2 regions of the Gracilibacillus sp. D59 genome follow, and region 1 is predicted to be linked to the other one. Evidence: riboswitches for the same ligand, from Rfam matches in the RefSeq annotation. Region 1 holds a riboswitch; the other holds the start of a gene.
What was found. A riboswitch is a leader RNA that binds a small molecule or an ion and turns the genes downstream of it on or off. The one in region 1 is predicted to bind S-adenosylmethionine.
Positions count from the first base shown of each region.

Region 2: it holds a riboswitch for S-adenosylmethionine, as region 1 does, so the genes downstream of both, ssuE (NADPH-dependent FMN reductase) here and ACTWP4_RS12365 (alpha-hydroxy-acid oxidizing protein) in region 1, are expected to answer to the same signal.

Region 1 is NZ_JBQQCK010000006.1:166,119-178,245, forward strand. Features, by position in the region: gene gpmI (2,3-bisphosphoglycerate-independent phosphoglycerate mutase) at 1-1,434, opposite strand, end outside; gene tpiA (triose-phosphate isomerase) at 1,431-2,189, opposite strand; gene ACTWP4_RS12340 (phosphoglycerate kinase) at 2,210-3,391, opposite strand; gene gap (type I glyceraldehyde-3-phosphate dehydrogenase) at 3,487-4,494, opposite strand; gene ACTWP4_RS12350 (sugar-binding transcriptional regulator) at 4,533-5,561, opposite strand; gene ACTWP4_RS12355 (glutaredoxin family protein) at 5,680-5,934, opposite strand; gene ACTWP4_RS12360 (L-lactate dehydrogenase) at 6,519-7,481, opposite strand; gene ACTWP4_RS12365 (alpha-hydroxy-acid oxidizing protein) at 7,606-8,523, opposite strand; SAM riboswitch class I at 8,601-8,708, opposite strand; gene acsA (acetate--CoA ligase) at 8,721-10,409, opposite strand; gene ACTWP4_RS12375 (ABC transporter ATP-binding protein) at 10,437-11,162, opposite strand; gene ACTWP4_RS12380 (ABC transporter permease) at 11,179-12,033, opposite strand; gene ACTWP4_RS12385 (aliphatic sulfonate ABC transporter substrate-binding protein) at 12,056-12,127, opposite strand, start outside.
Region 2 is NZ_JBQQCK010000001.1:231,036-243,162, forward strand. Features, by position in the region: gene ACTWP4_RS01125 (CoA-acylating methylmalonate-semialdehyde dehydrogenase) at 1-1,039, opposite strand, end outside; gene ACTWP4_RS01130 (MetQ/NlpA family ABC transporter substrate-binding protein) at 1,039-1,848, opposite strand; gene ACTWP4_RS01135 (methionine ABC transporter permease) at 1,862-2,521, opposite strand; gene ACTWP4_RS01140 (methionine ABC transporter ATP-binding protein) at 2,514-3,524, opposite strand; gene ACTWP4_RS01145 (LLM class flavin-dependent oxidoreductase) at 3,531-4,907, opposite strand; SAM riboswitch class I at 4,993-5,098, opposite strand; gene ACTWP4_RS01150 (acyl-CoA dehydrogenase family protein) at 5,192-6,325, opposite strand; SAM riboswitch class I at 6,391-6,499, opposite strand; SAM riboswitch class I at 6,646-6,751, shown strand; gene ssuE (NADPH-dependent FMN reductase) at 6,852-7,397, shown strand; gene ACTWP4_RS01160 (RNA polymerase sigma factor) at 7,554-8,057, shown strand; gene ACTWP4_RS01165 (hypothetical protein) at 8,047-8,925, shown strand; gene ACTWP4_RS01170 (rhamnogalacturonan lyase family protein) at 9,337-12,127, shown strand, end outside.

The DNA of each region.
Region 1 (12,127 bases):
TTGGACACCATCTTTTGTTACAATGACTGGTACTGGATTGGTTGTATGAGCTGTCATCGGATCACCGTCAAGCGTTACTACTTCATCAGAGTTACCATGATCAGCAGTGATAATCGCTTGTCCACCTTTTTCGATAATTTTATCGACAATTTTACCAAGACACTCATCAACAGTTTCAATAGCTTTCACAGTTGGTTCTAACATACCAGAGTGGCCAACCATATCAGGATTAGCAAAGTTTAAAATGATCGCATTTTGCTCATCTTTATCCAATTCTTCTAATAACGCGTCCGTTACTTCGTAAGCACTCATTTCTGGTTGTAAGTCATATGTTGCTACTTTCGGTGAATCGATCAGAATACGTTTTTCACCAGGGAATTCTTGCTCACGTCCACCACTCATGAAAAAGGTAACGTGCGGATATTTTTCTGTTTCAGCAATACGTAGTTGATTTAGATTATTTTGTGCTAAGACCTCACCAACAGTATTATCCAAATTAGCTGGTTCGTAAGCAACATAACCATCCACTGTTTCACTAAAGTTTGTTAAACAAACGAAGTGAATATTCTTAGGTGCTTTGTCACCACGGTCAAAGTCACGGAAATCATCATTCGCAAATGTTCGTGAAATTTGAATTGCACGATCTGGACGGAAGTTATAGAAAATCACGGCATCTTCATCTTGAATCGTAGCTTTTGGCTCACCATTGTCATCTGTAATCACAGACGGAATAACAAACTCATCATAGATTTCGTTTTTATAAGAATCTTCTACAACTTCGAATGGATCCGTATATTTAGGTCCTTCCCCATATACCATGGCATCATAAGACTTCTTGACACGGTCCCAACGCTTATCACGATCCATGGAGTAATAACGTCCGGAAATGGTTGCGAATTCTCCAACTCCATATTCCTTCATTTTCTCTAAAGCTTGTTCAATATAAATTTTTGCTGATTTTTGATCGACATCACGACCATCTAAAAAGGCATGTACATATACTTTTTTAAGGCCTTTATCGGCAGCAAGCTTTAGTGTAGCATACATATGCTCAACATGACTATGTACACCACCATCAGACAGAAGTCCAAAAATGTGCAGTGCTTTGTTATTATTTTTCGCATGCTCTATTGCGTTTAATAATACTTGATTTTCAAAGAAGTCGCCATCTTTAATCGATAAATTAACACGAGTTAAACTTTGATACACAATACGACCGGCACCAATGTTTAAATGACCTACTTCTGAGTTCCCCATTTGACCAGCAGGGAGACCAACTGCTTCCCCTGAAGCTGTTAATTGACTAGTCGGGTATTGATTCCAGTAACGGTCAAAGTTTGGTGTTTTGGCTTGTTTGACTGCATTCCCTTTTACTTCATCTCTTATCGCATAACCATCAAGGATAATCAATGCTGCTAGTTTATTTTGACTCATTTTGCACCAGCCTCCACTAGCTGTAAGAAGGAATCTGCCTCAAGACTTGCACCACCTACTAATGCACCATCAATATCAGATTGTGCTAATAGCTCGTCAACGTTAGCTGGCTTCACACTTCCACCATATTGAATGCGAACAGCTTCACCAGCTTCTGCAGAAACAGTATCAGCTACTACTTTGCGGATGTGGGTACATACTTCATTTGCTTGTTCGGAAGTCGCTGTTTTACCAGTTCCGATTGCCCAGATTGGTTCGTAAGCAATGATAGTCGCTTTAACTTGGTCATCAGACAAACCTTTAACTGCAGCTTTTACTTGCGCTTCTACCACATTCATTGTTTCATTTGCTTCACGCTGTTCTAATGTCTCACCTACACAAACAATCGGAATCAAATTATGTGCAAATGCTGCATGTGTTTTTTTATTCACTGTTTCGTCTGTTTCAGCAAACATTTCACGACGCTCAGAGTGTCCAAGCACTACATATGTTACCCCAATATCAGCAAGCATACCTGGGCTTACTTCACCTGTAAATGCTCCATTTTCTTCAAAATGCATGTTTTGGGCAGCAATTTCTAGGTTAGTTCCTTTTGTTTTTTCTACTAATGTTGGTAAATAAGGAAAAGGTGCACAAACTACAGATTCCACTTTATCATTACTAGCCACTTTGTCTTTTGTATCCTCGACAAACTGAACAGCTTCACCTAGCAGTTTATTCATTTTCCAGTTACCTGCAATTACATTTTTACGCATGTTCTTCACCTCTCCTTTGATTACTTGTCGGTTAGTACACTAACACCTGGCAGTTCTTTACCTTCCATGAATTCCAAGGAAGCACCGCCACCGGTTGAGATGTGGTCCATCTGTTCTGCGTAGTTAAATTTCTCAACTGCTGCTGCAGAATCTCCACCACCAATAACAGTATAACCTTCTGTTTTGCTTAGTGCATCTGCGACAGCTCTTGTACCATTTGCAAACGTTTCTAATTCGAATACACCCATTGGCCCGTTCCAAATAACAAGCTTAGAATCTGCAACGATTTGTGTATATTTCTCGCGGGTTTTTGGACCAATGTCCAATGCTTCCAGATCAGCTGGAATGGAATCAATGTTTACGATTTGCGTATTTGCATCATTGGAAAAATCATCAGCAACAATAACATCAACAGGCATAACAAAATTTACGCCTTTGTCTTTTGCTTTTTGCATATATTCTTTTGCCAATTCGATTTTATCTTCTTCTAAGAGTGATTTACCAATTTCATGTCCTAATGCTTTGACAAAAGTATAAGCTAGACCGCCACCGATAATCAGGTTATCCACCTTATCTAATAAATTATCGATTACACCAATTTTGTCTTTTACTTTTGCACCACCGATAATTGCTGTAAATGGACGATCTGGATCAGATAAAGCTTTTCCTAGTACTTCTAATTCTCTTTCCAAAAGGAATCCTGCTGCAGATGGAATATGTTCTGCAATACCTGCTGTTGAAGCATGTGCACGGTGAGCAGCACCAAATGCATCATTTACATAGTAGTCTGCAAGGCTAGCGAATTCTTTTGCTAATTCTGGATCATTTTTGGTTTCACCAGACTCAAAACGTACATTTTCAATTAACAAGAGGTCACCGTCTTCCAGCTGACTTACAGCTTGGTTCACTTCATCGCCATACACTTGATCTGTTTTGATAACTGATTTGTTACTTAAGTCGCTTAGACGTTTTGCAACAGCATCCATGCGAAGTTCTTCTACTACTTCTCCGCCTGGACGACCTAAGTGGCTGGCAAGGATTACTTTTGCACCTTGCTCTGATAAGTATTTGATAGTTGGTAATGCTGCTTTAATACGTGTGTCGTCAGTTATTTCGCCATCTTTCATTGGTACGTTGAAATCAACACGGCAGAATACCTTTTTTCCTTTTACGTCAATGTCTTTAATTGTTTGTTTGTTCATTCGTATGAACCTCCTTAAGGACTTTGATTTCTGCTTACTTCATTTCAGGCAAAAACGAGAGGAGGATCAATCCCCCTCCCGTTCAATTGTTACACTTATAGTCCTTGTTTTTTAAGATATGCAGCTAAGTCTACTACACGGCTAGAGTATCCCATTTCATTATCATACCAAGATACTACTTTTACCATGTTACCTTCCATTACCATTGTAGAAAGCCCATCAATAGTAGAAGAATTAGTGTTTCCGATGTAGTCAACAGATACTAGTGGCTCATCAGAGTAACCTAGAACACCTTTTAGGTGACCTTCTGCAGCTTCTTTTAATGCACCATTTACATCTTCAACAGTTACTTCTTGATCTAGTTCTGCAACTAAGTCAACAAGTGAACCGTCAGGAGTAGGTACACGCATAGCCATACCATTTAATTTACCTTCTAATTCAGGTAATACTAGAGAAACTGCTTTTGCAGCACCAGTAGTTGTTGGAATGATATTTTCAGAAGCTGCACGAGCACGACGATAGTCTTTGTGTGGTAAATCAAGAATTTGCTGGTCGTTAGTGTATGAGTGAATAGTAGTCATCATACCACGTTTTAGACCAAATTTATCGTTTAATACTTTAGCATATGGAGCTAAACAGTTTGTTGTACAAGAAGCATTAGAAATTACGTGGTGTTTAGCCGGATCATATTTGTCTTCGTTAACACCCATAACAACTGTAATATCTTCTTCTTTCGCAGGCGCAGAGATAATAACTTTTTTCGCACCAGCATCTAAGTGTTTAGCTGCTGCATCACGTTGAGTGAAGATACCAGTAGATTCAACAGCGATTTCCACACCAAGGTCTCCCCATGGTAGGTTAGCTGGATCACGCTCAGATAGTACTTTTACTTCTTTTCCACCTACAACAAGATAATCTCCATTTACAGAAACTTCTTGTTCTAGTTTTCCGTGTACAGAGTCATATTTAAGTAGATGTGCAAGCATATTCGCATCAGTTAAGTCGTTAACTGCTACTACTTCTACCTCATCATTTTTTAAAGCTTGACGAAAAACGTTACGACCGATTCGGCCAAAACCATTAATACCTACTTTTACTGCCATGCTAAAATTCCTCCTTAAAGTATCCTTAAGATTTATATTTAAAGGGACGAACCCTTTAACAACTCTTTTGCTGCCGCTTCATCTGTGATTAACACGTTACTTTTTCCTTGCTTGAAGTAAGATTGAATGGCTTTTGCTTTCGAAGAACCTCCTGCTACAGCAACAACATATTGTGCATGTTCAAGTTCCTCTAATTGCATACCAACAGTGCGAACCTTGTAAACGACCTTACCTTGTTCATCAAGGTAATAACCGAAGGCTTCACTCACAGCGTTACCACTTCTTAATTTAGTTAATACTTGTTCAGAAGCTTTACGGCGTTTTGCCATTGTACATGCGTCACCAATACTGTGCAGGACTATTTTAGTATCACGAATCATTTCTAAAATATCCTTAATAGCTGGTTCTTCGATGATTGAATGGTATGTTTCCTCACTTAACGGGTCAGGGACATATAACATGCGGTAATTACCATTTGCTTTTTTAGCCATCTGCGCACAAATGGTATTAGCTTGGTTTTCTACTTGTTCACCTAATCCGCCTCTTGCTGGAACAAATGTACAATTCGCAGCATGTTCTAAAGGCTTCATCTGGTTGGCAACTTCTGCCATCGATGTACCACCTGTAACTGCTATTGTTTGATTGGAAGTTAAAATGGAACTCAAAAATTGCACACACGCTTTCCCCATATCCTGTTTAACAGATGGTTGTGTGTCACTATTTCCCGATACGATAATTACATGCTCCAATTGTAATTTATCCTTAATTTGAGATTCTAAAACACGAAATTCGGAAATTTCATTCATAAATGACGATAACTTCTCGATAATCGTGTCCCCTTCATCTGTAACTCGCATTCCTTTCGAAGTCACCATAATAAATCCATGCTTGTTTAAAAATTCAACTTCACTGCGAACTACTCGTTCTTTTAAATTGATATTTTCAGATAAGCTACGGCGTCCGATTGGCTGCATCATTTGTATGTATTGAAGTATTTTGTATCTTTTCTGCATGGTATCGAGTAAATCCGGGTACAATTTTTCTTGAATATCTAATAAATCTTTCAATCGGAAACGCTCCTTTATAATTCACCGGGGGAATTTTGTCCCTCCTAGTCGCATTCCGTCCCACTCAGAACAAAAAAAATAACTTCCATAATTATTGTATCAAATGGTCTAACATCTCTCAACTATTTTCTGAATTATTTTTCTTTTTCAGATAGTTTTCGACCTTTTCCATGTCGACTATTTCAGTGTCAACTATGATGTCATCGTGTTTGATGACTGGGATCATGAGATGATAAGCTTCTAACAGTTCATCATCATTATAAATATTAATTTCTTCGATTTCAAATAAATAGTCTTGTTGCAGCATTTCCAGTGTTACTTTCGCTTGATCACAGAGACTACAATTTTCTTTTCCGTATAGTTTTAATTTCATCATTCCCACCCCTTGACTTGATTAGAAATCCTGATCTGTCTAATTCGACATAGATACAAACAGTATACTAATGAAAACTCTCTTTGGTGTAGCTTCCTTCCTTTCTTCTGAAGTTGAGTGTTAATTCTTCGCTGCGAAAAAACACCCCCTTTCCGGGGGCACGGCTTCAGCTAACTTGGTAAAGAATACCACTTTATCAAGTGGATCTTCAGCTCGCGCTATTCCTCCAGGAGTGTCGCATTTTTCCGCAACTTAGAATGGCTATCTGATCAAGCGAGAAGATATCCATGGTAGTATATTCATATGTATTCATCTTTCAATAATCAGAAAATCACTACTAGCGTAGGCAACATACGTAGACTCCTGCGGGAACAGTGACCAAAGTGAGACCCCATAGCGAACGGTCTTGGTGAGCGAGGAGGCTCACGGGGTCACCCGCGGAAAGCGAAGTATGTTGCCGGAGCATTTCCTAACACTTATTACTGAGAAGATGGTAGAAAGCAAATCCACGATAGTTCCGTCGTAATTTATGTTATTTCCGCACAATTTTAAACTTTCTGATTTTATCAGGAAACTATGTGTGATTACTTTATTGCTTTCATTCCTGTGTCGATCATTTCTTGGATGACCTCGGCGGATTGGTGTAGTTGTTGGGTTTCTTTTTCGGATAGGTCTAATTCTATTACTTCACGGATGCCGTTTTCGTTTAGCAGTGCCGGCACACCGATGTAGAGATTATTTAATCCGTATTGCCCCTCTAATTTAGCAGAAACCGTTAAAATGGCATTTTCATTGTTTAAGATTGCTTTTGTTAACCGGACTAATCCTAGACCAATACCGTAATAGGTTGCTCCTTTTCGTTCAATAATATGATATGCCGCATCTCGTACATTCTCAAATATCTCGATCATGTCTTTATTTTGATAAAAATTATCGATACCTGTATATTGGCCTAATGGTACTCCACCAATTTGCACATGACTCCATACTGGCAATTCTGAGTCACCGTGTTCACCTATGATATAAGCGTGTACATTACGTGCATCGACTTCCAAATGTTTTCCTAATAAATATCGGAATCGCGCTGTATCTAAAATTGTTCCAGAACCAATTACGCGTTCCTTCGGTAAACCTGAAATTTCCCTTGTCAGATGTGTTAAAATGTCAACCGGATTAGTGGCCACGACGAAAATCCCCTGAAAGTCAACATCCATGACTTTATCGACAATTCCTTTAAAAATTTTAGCATTCTTGGTAACAAGGTCTAACCTCGTTTCTCCTGGTTTTTGGTTCGCACCTGCTGTTATGACAACTAGATCTGCATTATGACACTCTTCATATCCACCCGCTTTAATACGCATTGGATTGCCAAACGCCATACCATGATTTAAATCGCGAGCTTCTCCATCTGCTTTTGCCTCATCCAAGTCAATCAGAACAAGTTCATTAACAACACCTTGATTTAACAACGCATAAGCATAACTAGTACCAACAAATCCTGTTCCAATAATGACTACTTTTCTTAATTTCGTCTTATGAATTGTCATAACAACCACTCCTTCCAACATTAGAAAAACTTAAATCCTTAAATTCAGCTACGCTAAATAAAAAACGGGATATAGTTATACTATATCCCATTTAAGATACTATGAAAATATATATATCTGACAATCATGTGAACAATTGAGCAATGATATCTTCTGCACCTAAAACACCTGAAGTCGATAATCCGTAAATATAACTTTTTCGAATCGAAATAGCATCAGCACCTCGTTGTAAATAATGATTTAAATCGTCTTTAGTTTCCACTTCTGTCTCAACAACAACAATTAACCTTTCACTAGCTATAATATCGATCTTTTCCAATAAATCGAGATTGGACTTGTTAATATTAGACAGGATAATACCATCAACTTGCTGCTCCAAACTTGAACGAACATCATCCAGTGACAAGTCTCCGTAAATAAAGATCGGTAAGGTTGTAAATTGTTTGATATATTGAATATCATCCCAAGAAATGTGACGCTTTTGATATTCTTGAGCAACTCGTTCAGACAAAGGAATTTTACTATGATAATTTTTTTTAGCAAAAATCGGATCCACTACAAAGTTTGTAGTTCCTTTTACTAATTGATCTGCTTTTTGATGAATCTCATCATTTGAGATGGATAAAATAATAGCCTGATATCCTGCTAATTCGGCACGTTGGATAAAATGCTTCGTAAGTTCCAAATCTTGAAAAATATGAGCTTGAAACCAAAGCTCACTATCTGGTACAGCATCACTTACTTCTTCAATGCTGTAGGACGAATGACTGCTAACGATAAAGGGTACACCTTGTTTACTAGCTGCTTTTGCGGTTGCTAATTCACCGTCTTCATGAAAATAGGTCTGTGCACCAACCGCACCTAATAACAGTGGAGAGATATTCAATTTAGTCGATGACTTGCTATTGAGAATAAACGATGTAGAATTTGCCTTTTGAGATGTTACTTGATCTAAATATAATTTTGCTGCTTTTGATAATTGTTTTTCTGCTGCTTCCTCTAAATTTTCTACGACACTTCTTTTCACTTTTGCTTTTACCATTTTATAAGCCTCCTAATAATTTAGGGAAACAAAAAAGCCCCTCTTGATAAACAAGAGAGACTGCAACTATTATCTCCCTCTTATTTTTCAAACTAACGTTTGCAGGATTTAGCACCTTTTAAGCATAACTCGCTTAAGGTTGCCGGGTTTCTTCGGGCCAGTCCCTCCACCACTCTTCATAAGAGTATCTATATGTTTTAATTTTTAACTTTATTATTTCTTTCGATTTCTAATGCTTTTAATTGTCTTCTTAAAATTTTTCCACTAATTTTTGTTTTCGGTAATTCATCCATTACTTCTATCTCTCTAGGAGCAGCATGTGCTGATAGATTTTTTCTAACATATAATCGAATCTCTTCTAATAATTCATCTGATTGTTCATATCCAGCTCTTAATGTAATAAAAGCTTTAACTAATTCACCACGTAATTCATCAGGTTTACCTATTACACCAGCTTCTTCTACTGCCGGATGTTCAATTAACTTACTTTCTACTTCAAACGGACCAATACGCTCACCTGCAGAATTAATCATGTCATCATTTCGGCCTTGGAAGAAGACATATCCTTCATCATCCTGTAACGCTAAGTCACCAGAGATATACCATCCCTCGTACTGGAAATAAGATTTGAACTTATCCTTATTTCCCCATATTTCTTTCATTAGTCCTGGCCACGGTGTACGAACCGCTAGTTGACCAACTTCACCACGAGGTAATTCATTACCTTCTTCATCTAAAATACCAACCTGTACGCCAGGAAAAGCTCTTCCCATCGAACCTGGTTTTATTTTCTCGGCAGGAAGATTCACGATTAAATGTCCACCAGTTTCTGTCATCCACCATGTATCATGTATGCGGACATTTAAGCTGTTCCATGCCCATTGGATGACTTCAGGGTTTAATGGTTCTCCTACACTTAGTACATGGCGAACAGATGATAGATCATATTGTTTGTATAGATCACCTTTTGACAGGAGCATACGGAAAGCTGTCGGTGCACTATACCAAATCGTTACCCCTAGTTCTTCAATTAAAGAATACCAATTCTCGGCACTGAATCGTCCACCTTGTATCACTACTGTTGCTCTGTTCAGTAGTGGAGCAAACAAGCCATATACACTTCCTGTTACCCAGCCTGGATGTGACGTACACCAGTAAACATCATCATCTTTTATATCCAGTACCCACTTACCAGTGACGATATGATGTTGAGCAGCACGGTGGGCATGCAATACACCTTTTGGTTTACCTGTAGAACCACTTGTATAGTGAATTATTAAGCCATCTTCCCAGTCCACCCATTCCACAAATTCATCACCGTCAACCGGTTGTAATGGTTCTTTCTCAATATCCTCTACAAAAAGGATAGTTTCTAATGATGGAATATCGTCCTTTGGAACACGTTTAACTAATTGTTGATCAGTAATTAGTAATGTGCCATCACAATCATTAATTCGATCTCTGACTGCTTCCTCCATAAATGCTTCAAATAAAGGACCAGCGATCGCACCTACTTTTATGACAGCTAATATAGCAATATAGCATTCTGGCGTTTTAGGTAGAAAAACAAATACACGATCTCCTTTTTTTACACCATGTTCCTTTAAAATGCGAGCGTAATGATCGGTTTGATCTTTTACTTCTTTAAACGTATAAGATCGCTTTTCATCCTCATTAATGTAGTGAAGGGCTATTTTATCACCATATCCCTCCTCCACATGACGATCAATCGTTTCGTATGCTGCATTAATCTTTCCTGTATTGGCAGCAGATAATAATGCCTTTGCATCTGACCAATCAAAATTTTCACGAATTTTATCATAGTTGTTAAGGTTATATTCACCTTCGATTTTTTCTATATGTGTTGTTGTGGTTGGTTGTGTCATTTGATTATCCCCCTTGAAGGCCGATTGCTATTTGTTTAAGTCTAAAGATTCCAAGATTTCTGACTTTAGATGTGCTAATTCTTCGCTTCCCCGATCTCTCGGTCTATCCTGAGTTATAGTAATTTCTCTGTCTACTTCCCCCGGCTGTCCTTTTAAAATAACAACACGGTCACATAGATAGGTTGCTTCATCAATATCGTGTGTTACTAATACGATAGTAGATTGATATTTTTTCCAGACATCTAATAATAGGTCTTGTAATTGCATTTTAGTAAAAGCATCTAGTGCACTGAACGGTTCATCCAAAAGGAGAATTTCTGGTGATGTTACCAGTGCTCGCGCAATTGCTACACGCTGAGCCATACCGCCAGATAATTCACGAGGGTATAGCCCTTCTTTTCCCCTTAACCCTACACTTTCTAAATAATCAATAGCTTTATTTTCCTTTTCTTTACGGCTACCTGTCAATCCGAACGTCACATTATCTAACACATTTAACCATGGAAGCAATCTCGGTTCTTGAAAAATAAAACCAGTTGTATCGTGAATTTCTTTTGATACTGTGCCATTAATTTCAATATCTCCGTCGTATTGCGGATCCAATCCCGATATTGCTCGCAATAAGGTACTTTTCCCACATCCACTTGTTCCTAGTAAACCTATTATTTCTCCCGGTTTTACTTCTAAATTGACATTCTTCACGGCAGTAGTTCCATTAAATGTACGACTCACATCTCTTAGTGCTAGACTCATATTAAATACTCCTTCCTTATTTCTCGAAACGATCCTGCCAATGCAAGGAACGATCTTCTACCAGCTTTAAAATCCAATCGGTTAATTTTCCGATGATCGCAAATAGAATTATACTTGCTAAAATCGTTTCAGGACGTGACATATTCTGTCCAAAGACAAGTAAAAAGCCCAAACCTTGACTTGCCCCCATCAATTCTGCTGCTACCACGAACATCCAACCTAGTCCTAAACCACTACGCATTCCTACTAAAAAAGAAGGTAACGAAGCTGGAAGAATAATCCGCTTCACCAATTGAAATGTATTTAATCCGTACATTTTTCCTACTTCAATTAATTTACGGTCTACACCTAAAATGCCACTGACAATATTCAAATAGACAGGGAAAAATACCCCAACTGCAATCATCACAACTTTTGATGTTTCACCAATACCCATCCATAAAATAAATAATGGTACCCATGCTAAAGATGGGATGGAACGAAACGCCTGAATCATTGGATCAAATAATTGCTCTGCTTTTTTATAAAATCCTACAAACGCTCCTAAAATAATGGCTGCTACTGTACCGATTACGAATCCAACTAATACACGATAGGTTGTAATCCACACATGCCCCCAAAGTGATCCATCTTGTGCCATACTAATAATTTTATCAAGAATGGTTGTCGGTGCTGGAAGCTGATTAGAAGGGACAACACCAGCACGACTCAGAACTTCCCATATAACGATTAAAATGACAGGAAAAATACTACCAATTAAGATCGTTTGTATAAGGTTGTTTTTATTATTGGAAGTTTTCTTTTCTTTCACCTTTGATTGAACCGGCTGCACATATCCGGCAGTCGTTGCTTGATTTTGATCTTTAGCCATTTGTGCCCCTCCTAAGTTTCACTTACTCTTTCTCAATTACTGCTTCCGCAAATTCCGGATTAATCAATTCATTTGTTAATGCTTCGATATCATC
Region 2 (12,127 bases), on a different contig from region 1:
GGTCCGCACCTTCTTCAATCCCCTTCTCAATATAACTAATGGTTCGCTGTTTATGCTGTTCTCGAATAACTGGTCCTAAGAAGACTTGTTCATCTAATCCATTTCCAATTGTCACATTACGAGAAGCTTCAGCTAACTTTTCGGCTAATTGATCAGCAATCTCATCAACCGCGACAACTACCGAGCATGCCATACAACGCTCACCCGCAGAACCAAATGCAGCATTTTTGATTTGCTCCACCGCAACATCTAAATCAGCATCAGCCAATACAATCGAGTGGTTTTTTGCGCCCGCTAACGCCTGAACTCTTTTTCCGTATTTCGCTGCGGTTTGATAGACATATTCAGCTACTGGCTGCGAACCGACAAAGGAGATGGCATCCACTTCTTCATGCTCTAACAACCCGTTTACAACATTTTCTGCTCCATGCACGAGATTAAACACACCGTCAGGAAGCCCTGCTTCTTGTAATAATTCCGCCAGTCTTACTGCTAATAATGGCGTTTTCTCAGAAGGCTTCAATACAAAGGTGTTACCACACGCTATTGCAAGTGGGAACATCCAGCATGGTACCATCATAGGGAAATTGAAAGGGGTAATCCCACCAATAACCCCTACAGGATATCGGAACAACTCCGAATCAAGGTCTGTCGCAATTGTTGACAACGTTTCTCCTTTCAATAAACTAGGAGCACTTGTTGCGAATTCCACACATTCGATTCCTCTTAACACCTCACCACGAGCTTCCTTCAAACTTTTTCCGTTTTCTTCTGTGACAATTTGTGCCAACTCCTCTTGATGTTCGACAAGTAATTGTTGATAACGAAACAGAATACGTGCTCGTTTCGGAACAGGAGTACGTCTCCAGGAGCTGAACGCTTCTCGTGCCACCGATACAGCTTGATCCACATCTGTCTCGGATGAAATCGGAACCTGTGCTAACGCTTCTTTTGTTGCTGGATTCGGCACCTCTTGAAATTGATCAGAGGATGCCGAAACCCATTTTCCTTGAATAAAATTTTTTAAGAGCTGTACCATTATTCATTCATCCAATCCGGACGGTGAAATCCTTGGAACTGTTCATCAATCACTTCTTTAAAATGATCGGACTCAACCGCTTCTTTTATATCTGCCACATACTGATCGTCAATATTTTCGGTGTTCACAACGACACGATTAATAATATTTTCTGGCAATTCATCGCGAGCTAAGGCTGTCGTTAAATCAATACCTGCTGAAATCGCAAAATTTCCATTTATCGCTGCTACATCAACTGAATCTAATGTCCGTGGTAATTGTGCCGCTTCAACAGGCTCGAACTTTAAATTCAAGGGATTACTTGTAATATCTTTTTCAGATGCTTTCAATGGATCAACATCTTCGGAAAACTCAATAAGACCATTATCCCGTAATACAGTCAGTCCTCGTGCTAAATTGGTCGGATCATTAGCAACTGCTACCGTGCTACCTTCTTCAATATCCTCTAATGAATCATAACTATTCGAATAAATGCCGATTGGAGCGGTTGGCACTGTAATCACACTCGATAACTCCATATCATTCTCCTCAGCAAATGCCTCCATGTAAACGAGGTGTTGGAACAGATTCGCGTCCAAAGAACCATTGTCTAGAGCTTTATTTGGCTGTACATAATCATTAAATTCTTTGATTGTCACGGTGTATCCTTTTTCTTCTAAATATGGTTTAACCCCTTCCTCCAACATATCACTATATGGAATGGTTCCACCTAGTACTAACTCCTTTTTCTCTTCTGTTGCATTTCCTTCATCTGATCCACACGCCGCTAATAAACTAATAACTATTATAAATAAGATTAATTTTTTCATTCTATCATTCTCCCTATTTTTTATTGACAGCTTTCGCTAAAAAGTCTCCAAAGTATTGAATAAACTGTACTAATACAATTAACAAAATGACCGTAGTAAACATTACCGTATCATCATAGCGATAATAACCATATCGAATTGCCAAATCCCCGATACCGCCACCACCAATTGTGCCTGCCATGGCTGAATAACCTATTAAACTAATAGCCGTAATGGTCAAACCACTAATAAAACCCGGCTTTGCTTCAGGAAAAATAATGCTTTTGATAATCATCCAAGGTGAAGCACCTACTGCTACTGCTGCCTCAATGACACCTCTATCAATCTCTCGCGCAGCTGATTCTACAATTCTTGCATAAAAAGGTATCGCCGCTACCGACAAGGATACGGAGGCAGCCAGCGGGCCAATTGTTTTCCCGACAATCCAATCCGTAAAAGGTAATAAGAACACTAATAGGATGATAAATGGAATCGATCGAATTAAGTTGATAATGACACCAACAATACCTTTCACCCATTTATTCTCCAGGAACAACCCTTTATCGGTAATATATAGAATAATTCCTAACGGTAAGCCAATTACTATCGCTATCAATAGTGCAATGCCGACCATTAGCAATGTTTCAAAAAAGGCTACATTTAATTCTGGGATCAGCTCTATAACACTATCCATTTTTGATCACCTCTACTTTGCTAACTCGTCTTTTCAGGTAATCAATTGCATCCTGCGTTACCTTTTCATTACCTTCAATCTCCATGACAAAAATACCTAGTGGTTCATCGCGAATATATTCGACTTTCCCATGCAAAATATTGCCTCTCACTTCGAAATTTTGCAGCATATCAGATACAATCGCATCAGCTGCCAGATCGCCCCAAAAGTGCAATCTGACCAATTTCCCATCAATACTGGTGAGTAATTGTTCAGGTAACTGGAAATCAAGAACCGTTTCGATAAACTTTCGCGTTAATGGTTCCTTCGGGTTAGAGAAAATATCATATGTTGCTCCTTGTTCAATCACTCGCCCCTCTTGCATCACTGCACAACGGTGACATATCTCCTTAACCACTTCCATTTCATGGGTAATAATTACAATCGTCAAACCGAGCTCACGATTAATTTTCTTTAATAAAGCTAAAATAGATTTAGTTGTGTTTGGATCAAGAGCTGAGGTTGCTTCATCACATAACAGCACTTTCGGATTATTGGCCAAAGCACGTGCGATACTGACACGTTGTTTTTGTCCCCCACTTAATTGTGCAGGATATTGCCCGGCATAATCCTCAAGTCCCACCAGCTCTAACAAGTGTGTTACTCTCGATTTAATCTTCTGATTAGCAACACCTGCTGCTTTTAAAGCAAATGCTACATTCTCATAAACAGTTTTGGATGACACAAGATAAAACCCTTGAAATATCATGCCAATTGATTGCCTGGCACTCCGTAACTTCGGACCCGATAATGTCATTAAATCGAGGCCATTAACGATTACCTTGCCTGATGTTGGGCGTTCTAATATATTCATACAACGAAGCAGTGTACTTTTTCCGGCTCCACTATAACCGACAATACCGTAAATTTCACCTTGCTCAATCGTAAGAGAGACATTATCAACACCGATGATTTTCTTTTTTTTGCTTTTAAACTCCTTGGTCACTTGATCTAAGACAATCAATTACAATCACTTCCTTCTGAATTTACTTCCAGGATGATCATTTGGTAATGTCGCATTACCTTGTGGAAATAATTTTTCTCGTAATGTTCCTTCTCGATAATCTTTTTTGTATAAACCTCTTTCCTGCAGTTCTGGGATGACCAGGTCAACAAATGCTTCTAAATCCCCTGGTGTAACTAAATGAGTTAAGTTAAATCCATCGACGCCTGATTCTTCAAACTGGTATTGGATCTCATCTGCTACTTCTTTCGGGTTACCTATAATATAACTATTGCGGTCAATTGACTCGAATCGATCCAATACCTCACCTACTGTCAATTGTTTCGGTGCATCTTTGGTTAATGTAGCAGCTTTATAATGCCCACCTTCTGTTTTCTTCTTGTAACTAAAAGGCTCATCTCGATCGTATTCCTCATATTCAGCAATATCATAACCACTTGCACCATATTGTGCCTTAGCGGCATCTGCACTCCACTCTTTGTTATACGCCTCGAATTTCGCTTCCGCTTCTTCCCTTGTTTCAGCTACAATCACATTTAAAAAGGAAATAATTTTAACATGGTCAGGGTTACGGCCATGCTTTTTGGCACGTTCTCTAATATCATCGGCATAATAGCGAATCCTTTCCGGTGTTGGACCTCCGACAAAAATACATTCTGCATGCCTAGCAGCAAATTCACGGCCTTTTTCTGATGTACCTGCTTGGTATATAACTGGTGTCCGTTGCAGAGATGGTTCACTTAAATGAGGACCTTCTACTTTGAAATAATGCCCTTTATGATTAATTTCGTGCACTTTCTCAGGGTCTACCAATGTATTATTTTCGTTGTCTTCTATTACGGCCTCTTCTTCCCAGCTTTGTTCCCATAATTTGTACGATACATCCAGGTATTCATCTGCAATATCGTAACGTTCATCATGCTTGATCATGTCTTCTAACCCAAAATTCCGAGCTGCATTTGGTAAATAAGAGGTAACAACATTCCAGGCAACTCTGCCTTTTGTTAGATGATCCAAGGTTGAAAAACGTCTCGCATTACCAAATGGTGCTTCATATGTTGTACTTACCGTTACAGCAAACGACAGATGTTCTGTCACACTTGCCATCGCAGAAACGAGTAATGCCGGATCATTTAACGGTACTTGCAATCCATCTTTAATTGATGGTGCTTTACTTTTTTGATAGACATCATACACACCTAATACATCTGCGAAAAATACAGCGTCGAATTTGCCACGCTCTAATAATTTTGCTAATTCGATCCAGTAATCCAAATCCTTATATTTACGGTGCCTTTCGTTTTCCGGATGTTTCCATAAACCGTGCGAATTGTGCATGGCACTATTCATATCAAATGCGTTTAAAATGATTTGTTTTCCCATTTTGTTTCCCCCTCATTACACTAATAAAAAAAAGCCTCTTCTAAGAAAAGAAGAGACTTTTTTAATACTTAACAGTCCTATTCTTTTCTTATCTTTCAAGCATTAAGCTTGCTGGAATTGGCACAGTACTTTCATTCAAGTCTGTTGCCGAGGCTTCCAAGGGCCAGTCCCTCCACCTCTCGCGATAAGAAAACGAGTTCGCTATAAAATTATAGTTAACAATGTAACTTTTTTGTAGATAATTGTCAATCATTATTTTACATTTTTGTTATAAAGCACTAACTTTAATCCAATACACTTTTCGCTAAATTATAGACAATAGCATCATCTGTCGGCGGATTATGTAATCCAGCACGGACATCGCGATAATGTCGTTGCAATGGATTTTTAGCAGACAAGCTTCTTGCTCCAACAATTCTCATTGCCAAGTCCACGATATTGTTCGCACTATTGGTGACAATGTGTTTAGCTGCTTGTAAGGACGGGCCAAGTTCTGCTCGTTTATCCGGTTGTTCTACCCATTTTGTCGCAACAGCATATAACACTTCCCGTGCTTTAAACAATTCCAATTCGATTTCCCCAATTTTCCTACGGACTTCTGGTACTTCCTTAATCGGACCAGGCAATGTATTCGGTTGGAAAGTAGAGGCAAAATGGATCGCATAATCCCTTGCAGCTGCAGCTACTCCTAAATAAACAGCAGGAATTTGTAAGTACCATCCTTTAGGAAAAGGCTTCTTCGGATCTTCTTGAAATAATAAGTCATCCTTTGCTACCAACACATTATCTAAAATTAAATCATCACTTTTCGTCGCCTTCATAGAAATACTGTCCCATGTTTCCTCCACTCGAACACCAGGTAATTTATGATCAATAAGTACATAGCCTTTTTTACCAGTTCGATTGACGTCCACCGTGACAATCGAATAATCAAGTGCGACAGCCATAGAAGTAAATGACTTTGAACCATTGATCTTCCAGCCATTCCCTTCTTTTTCAGCAACAGTAGTCGGAATACCACCGCGGGAGGGGCTGCCAGTAGCTCTTTCTGTTTGAGCTAAGTTTAATAATGCCTTTTTCTCCACTACTAACCGGCACACTTTGGCAAAGCTTTCTTCACTCCAATTACGATCCTCTGCTTGTTCTAATAACACTCCTAATTGCCAGCCTAGTGATAATGCTGTAGGTGCATCCCCTTTTGCCAATGTCTCCTGAATTTGCAAGAATTGATATAGATTAAGCCCTTCTCCTCCATACTCCTTTGGAATGGTTAAGGATAAAAAGCCACTCTTCTTCAAATCCTCAAAGTTGGCATACGGAAAACTTGCTTCTGCATCGATCAGCTCAGCTCTTTCAGCGAAAATGTCAGCTAATCTTTTTGCTTCTAGTTGATGGTTTGTTTCAATTATCTGTGTCACTTGATTCCCCCTTAATAAAAAAATCCTGCTTTTCAATGAGAAAAACAGGATAACCCGTAAATGTAATCTCATCTATCAGACATTTCGTCTGCTGGAAGTAGCACCATACTTTGTTTAATAAAGTGGTTGCTGCAGGATCAACGGACCAGTTCCTACCCTGACTCTTGATAAGCTTTGAAAATATGAAATTAAGAACTAATTTACACAGGTTACATGTTTTTGTCAACCTTATATTCAGAAAAGAAGGAATTTTCAGAAAACCCTTGACAGTTATTTTTATGTTCTGTATAGTGTGACTTAACTTCATAAACGAAAAAGTTTTCTTATCCAGAGAGGTGGAGGGACTGGCCCTTTGAAGCCTCGGCAACAGACTTAAGTGAAAGTACTGTGCCAATTCCAGCAAGCTTGATGCTTGATAGATAAGAAGAGCGGACTTAATTAATCAATATCTACCCTCTTCTATCTTTATAGAAGAGGGTTTTTTTCATTTATTTGCCTATAATTTAACGAAAAGGGGTTTTACATCATGTCTGAAATTATTTTATTATCCGGAAGCCCGTCGATTAGTTCCAGAACAGATTTAGCTTTACAATATGCTGCACGAACATTCGAAGCGAAAGGATTAACTACTACCTATCTTTCTATTCAGGATATACCAGCTGAAGTGTTATTCAAAGCACAATTTGATCATCCAAAAATCCAAGAGGTAACAACACTAATTCGCAAAGCAAAAGCTGTCGTTATCGGTTCACCTGTTTATAAAGCGTCTTATTCCGGTGTCTTAAAAACATTACTCGACTTATTACCACCAGATGTTTTACAAGAAACACCCGTTTTACCAGTCATGACTGGAGGAAGTGCAGGACACTTATTAGCTATTGAATATTCATTAAAACCGTTAATCGCCACTTTAAAAGGGCAGAGTCTGCAAGGGGTTTATGTCATCGACAAATGCATCGACAAACAACAACCAACTGACCCAATCGTTGACTATGACACCAAGCAACGCCTGCAAAACCAAATTACTCAACTAACTACAACCCTTGAACAACAAACACAACCCACTTTTTAATGTGGTATTAGGAAACTGTCTAACAACACTTTTAATCAAGAAAGGTTCTTTTCATGAGGACCTTTCTTTTTTTATGCGGAAAGTGTAATGTTTTCGTATAAACGTCGTCTTATAAGTAAAGAACAACCAAAGACAAACTAACAGGGAGGTCACGGAATGGATGAAGAGTTAATTACAGATTGGTTTGATGCTTATGCTGATGATGTGTACCGTTTTTTGGTCTATTATACATCCACATCAGATGTCGAAGATCTGGTACAAGAAGTATTCATTAAAGCAATCGATCGATATGATTCTTTCAAAGGGGATTCCAGTCCCAAGACTTGGTTAATCTCCATTGCTCGAAATTTGGCGATAGATGAAGCAAGAAAACAAAAACGAAAAGACTGGCGAAAGCTGATTAAGACCTATGAGGATAAAATCGACATCTCCCCAGAGGACAAACATCTTTTAACTGAAAAAAAGCTGGAGCTGCACAGAGCAATTGCAAAACTCAAGCACGACTATCGGGATGTCGTTATCCTTCGTGGAATTGAGGAGTTATCTGTATCTGAAACAGCAAACATTTTAAAATGGTCTGATTCAAAAGTTAGAGTAACATTTCATCGTGCTTTGAAGGCTTTGAAACTGCAAGTGGAGGAGGTTTATTATGAGTCATAATGAAGACGAATTAATAAAGGAGTTAAAAGATTTGAAAACTAATGCCCAGTTAGATCCACATAAAAAAGAATCGATGAAAATGGCTCTACAAAAACACGCAAAGAAAAAACGGACTAAATCGACTGCCAAACAAACATTTATCTGGTTTTCTACTGCTGCTGCAATCTTGGTTTGCGGGGTACTTGTCTACACTATGATCAACACAGACCAAATTACACTACCAGCAGATGACAACCAATCAAATGAAGAGATTGGTAATGCTGGAGAGGATACAAAAAATCCTAATGATATGGAAGGTTTAAGTGTGGACGAGACGGAAGATAAGGATGATATGACTATACCTGGTCAGGATAAAACACCTGATAAGGGAGAAAATGATAATGAAGATGTCAGCCCACAAGATTTTAAAGTTAATAGGATAGGTGAAGAAACACAAACTATCAGCATTGAAGGAACGGAAGAAAACACAAAAGTATATAAATATCGAATGGAACCATATGGCATTGAATATAAGGTTGATGAATATTTTAGTAAGTATGCTATCGAAGGAACTACTGTAAGGTACCATGACGAAAGCGATAAATATGCATCGATTCGATTATACGTGGAAGAAAATGCAATGATAGAAGAACTTGCAACAGAATTTCAAGCGCAATATAGCGAAAAGTTCGACAATGTAAGTGAAATCGAGGAACCAAAAGATGGTAATAATCCCTATTCAGGATTAACATTTCGTGCTAAAAATCAGCATCAAGGCTATTATCTTTATCAAATCGAAGACAATGTGCTCGTAATTCAGTACGAATACGCTATAGAAGCTGGTGATGGAATGGCACGTCTTCAATCATTAATTGAATCTATTCGGTAATATGAAACTCCAGCATATAAGTTTATGTTGGAGTTTTGTTATTCTCTTAACAGTTTATCCATTTACAGTAATAGTCTCACAGTATTGTTCTACTTTAGATGGCAATTGATAAACACCAAAAACTAGATTTCTTTGTATAAAAAACAGACATTTCCTTGACGAATTTATCCCACTTCTCTAATCTATAATGTAATCAAGTAATCCGGATTCTTGATTGAAATCTATACCGCCTCAAAAATGTAAGCGTTGTCATCACATAGACCTATGACTTATGGACCAACTAAATAGCCTATAAAGGTGGTGATATATATAAAGTGAGACTGTGATGAAGACCCAACTGTATTCTCTCACCATAGAATCCTCAAAAAGTAATCCATTTCATCCCAATAAAATAGGAGGTTTTTTCTTTTGATGAAGAAAATTTCCATCGCCCTAATAACTGTATTAGTGGTTAGTCTACTTCCAACCAATTTACCAGATTCTATTCAAGCAGAAACAAATGACGGTTATTTATTCGACTTCGGCTCAGCAGATAGTCCTGTTGCTGATGGCTACACACAAGTGTCCAATACCTTACTTTATGATGAGGAAAGAGGTTACGGATTAAGTAAGACAGTTGATTATCGTGACCGTGGTAACCCTGATGACGTACGTCGCGACTTTATTATTAACTCCGACTATTCTTTCACTTTGGATATACCAAACGGAGAGTATTTCCTACGCATTATAGCTGGTGATGATATTGCCTTCAATCGTTCAAGCTTTGTCATCAATGGCGAGGATTACGGCAATATCACCTCAAATGGTGGTGAATATGCTGAGTTAACTACTGATGTAACAATTACCGATGGAAAATTAACCATCGATATCGGTGAAAATGGACGAATTAACGGGCTAGAAATTGTTTCAATGGAACAAATTGATAGTCTAAAAGTTGACTCCATTTCCTACACAGCTGACAGTGAAGTAGCTTTGTCATGGCAAAGTGATCCAAACGCCAGTCATTATAATATTTATCGCAAAGGAGAAAATGACGAAGACTTCAAGAAAATAGATGAAGTAACAGAGGCAACTTATACTGATACTAGCGTTGAATTAGGTTACTCTTACACATATGCGGTAACACTTGTGCATTCATCTGGTATCGAGTCAGAAAGAAGCAATGAAGTATCCGCTTCGATAATCAATGAGGATGTGGACAAACCTCAACCTCCAAGTAATTTGTCAGTAAGTAATGCCGAGCTCGATAACGTTACTTTAAGCTGGGATGCCGTCGATAATGCTAGTCTTTATTATGTATATCGTGCTAATTTTAACCCAGACGATTATCCAGAAGGTGCTGTCGAATTTGAAAAAATCGGGACTACTTCGGATACAAGCTTTACCGATGATTCCATTTTAACGTATAATGCCTACTATTATCAGGTTCGTACTGTAAATGAAGGCGGCATTTCAAATCCATCCAATAAAGTGGAATCTCCAATTACCGAAGTTCAAAAACGCCAGATGGAACAACTTGATCGCTCGTTAGTCGCAGTTGAATCGGACGACGGGGTGTATGTAGGCTGGAAGACACTTGGTACTGATCCGAAAGATGTTAAATTCAATGTGTTCCGTGATGGTAAAAAAGTAAACAAAAAGCCAATTGAAAACAGTTCAAACTTTTTTGATGAGGATGGAACTATAGATTCTACCTATCAAGTAAAAATTATCAAAGGCAGTGGCGACAAGATTACAAAAGAAGTTAACGTATGGTCTAAAAACTACTTAAGTATCGCATTAGACAAGCCAGAAGGTGGGACAACACCAGATGGCGTCGACTATACGTACAGTGCTAATGACGCTAGTGTAGGTGATCTTGACGGAGACGGTGAATATGAAATTATTTTAAAATGGGATCCGTCCAATTCAAAAGACAATTCCCGCTCCGGTTATACTGGTAATGTCTATCTTGATGCTTATAAGCTGGATGGAACAAAAATGTGGCGTTTAGACCTTGGTAAAAACATTCGTGCTGGTGCTCATTATACTCAGTTCTTAGTGTACGACTTTGACGGCAATGGGAAATCAGAAGTTGTATTAAAAACAGCTGATGGAACCGTTGATGGAGAAGGTAATGTAATTGGAGATCCAGAAGCTGACTGGCGCAATAGCAGCGGTTTTATTTTAGAAGGCCCTGAATATCTCACTGTATTTGAAGGGGAAACAGGAAAAGCATTAGAAACCATTGATTACACTCCTGGTCGTGGCAATCTCAATGATTGGGGTGATGACTATGGAAACCGTGCTGATCGATTCCTGGCGGGTGTTGCCTACCTTGATGGAGAACGCCCAAGCATTGTGATGGCACGTGGTTACTATACACGCGCTGTACTTGTTGCTTACAACTGGCGTGATGGTGAACTAACAAAAGAATGGGTTTTTGATAGTGATGAGGAAGGTAATGAAGATTATGCCGGACAAGGAAATCACAGCCTTTCTGTAGCTGATGTTGATCAAGATGGTAAAGATGAAATCATTTACGGCGCAGCGGTTATCGACGACGATGGTACTGGACTTCATTCAACCGGCTGGGGACATGGTGACGCACAACATGTTAGTGATTTAAATCCAAATCGGCCAGGTCTTGAAATTTTCCAAGTTCATGAAGATAGTTCGATTCCAATTGGATATGGGATTCGTGATGCCGAAAGTGGCGAAAAACTGTTTGGTGTTGATCTCAGGACAGATGTCGGTCGTGGACTAGCTGCAGATATCGATCCTCGCTTCGATGGTGCTGAATTCTGGGCATCTGGCGTATGGGATGGCAGTGCAGGTAATGGCCTTCATGCCGCAGATGGACAATTAATTTCCCAAAATACTCCGAGATCTGTTAACCATGCTGTGTGGTGGGATGGTGATCTTGGTCGAGAATTGCTTGATCATACTTTTGATTCAAACAATGATCCACACGGTGTTGGCAGAATTGATAAATGGGATTATGAAAAAGAAGAACTCGTTAACCTTTTAACTCCAGAAGGTACACGAACGAACAACTGGACAAAAGGTAACCCATCTTTACAAGCAGATTTAGTTGGTGACTGGCGTGAAGAAGTAATCTGGCCATCGTCTGACAGCGAAGAATTACGTCTTTACACCACAACTGAGCTAACGGAAGAAAAAATTTATACGTTAATGCATGATCCAGTTTACCGTCTAGGGA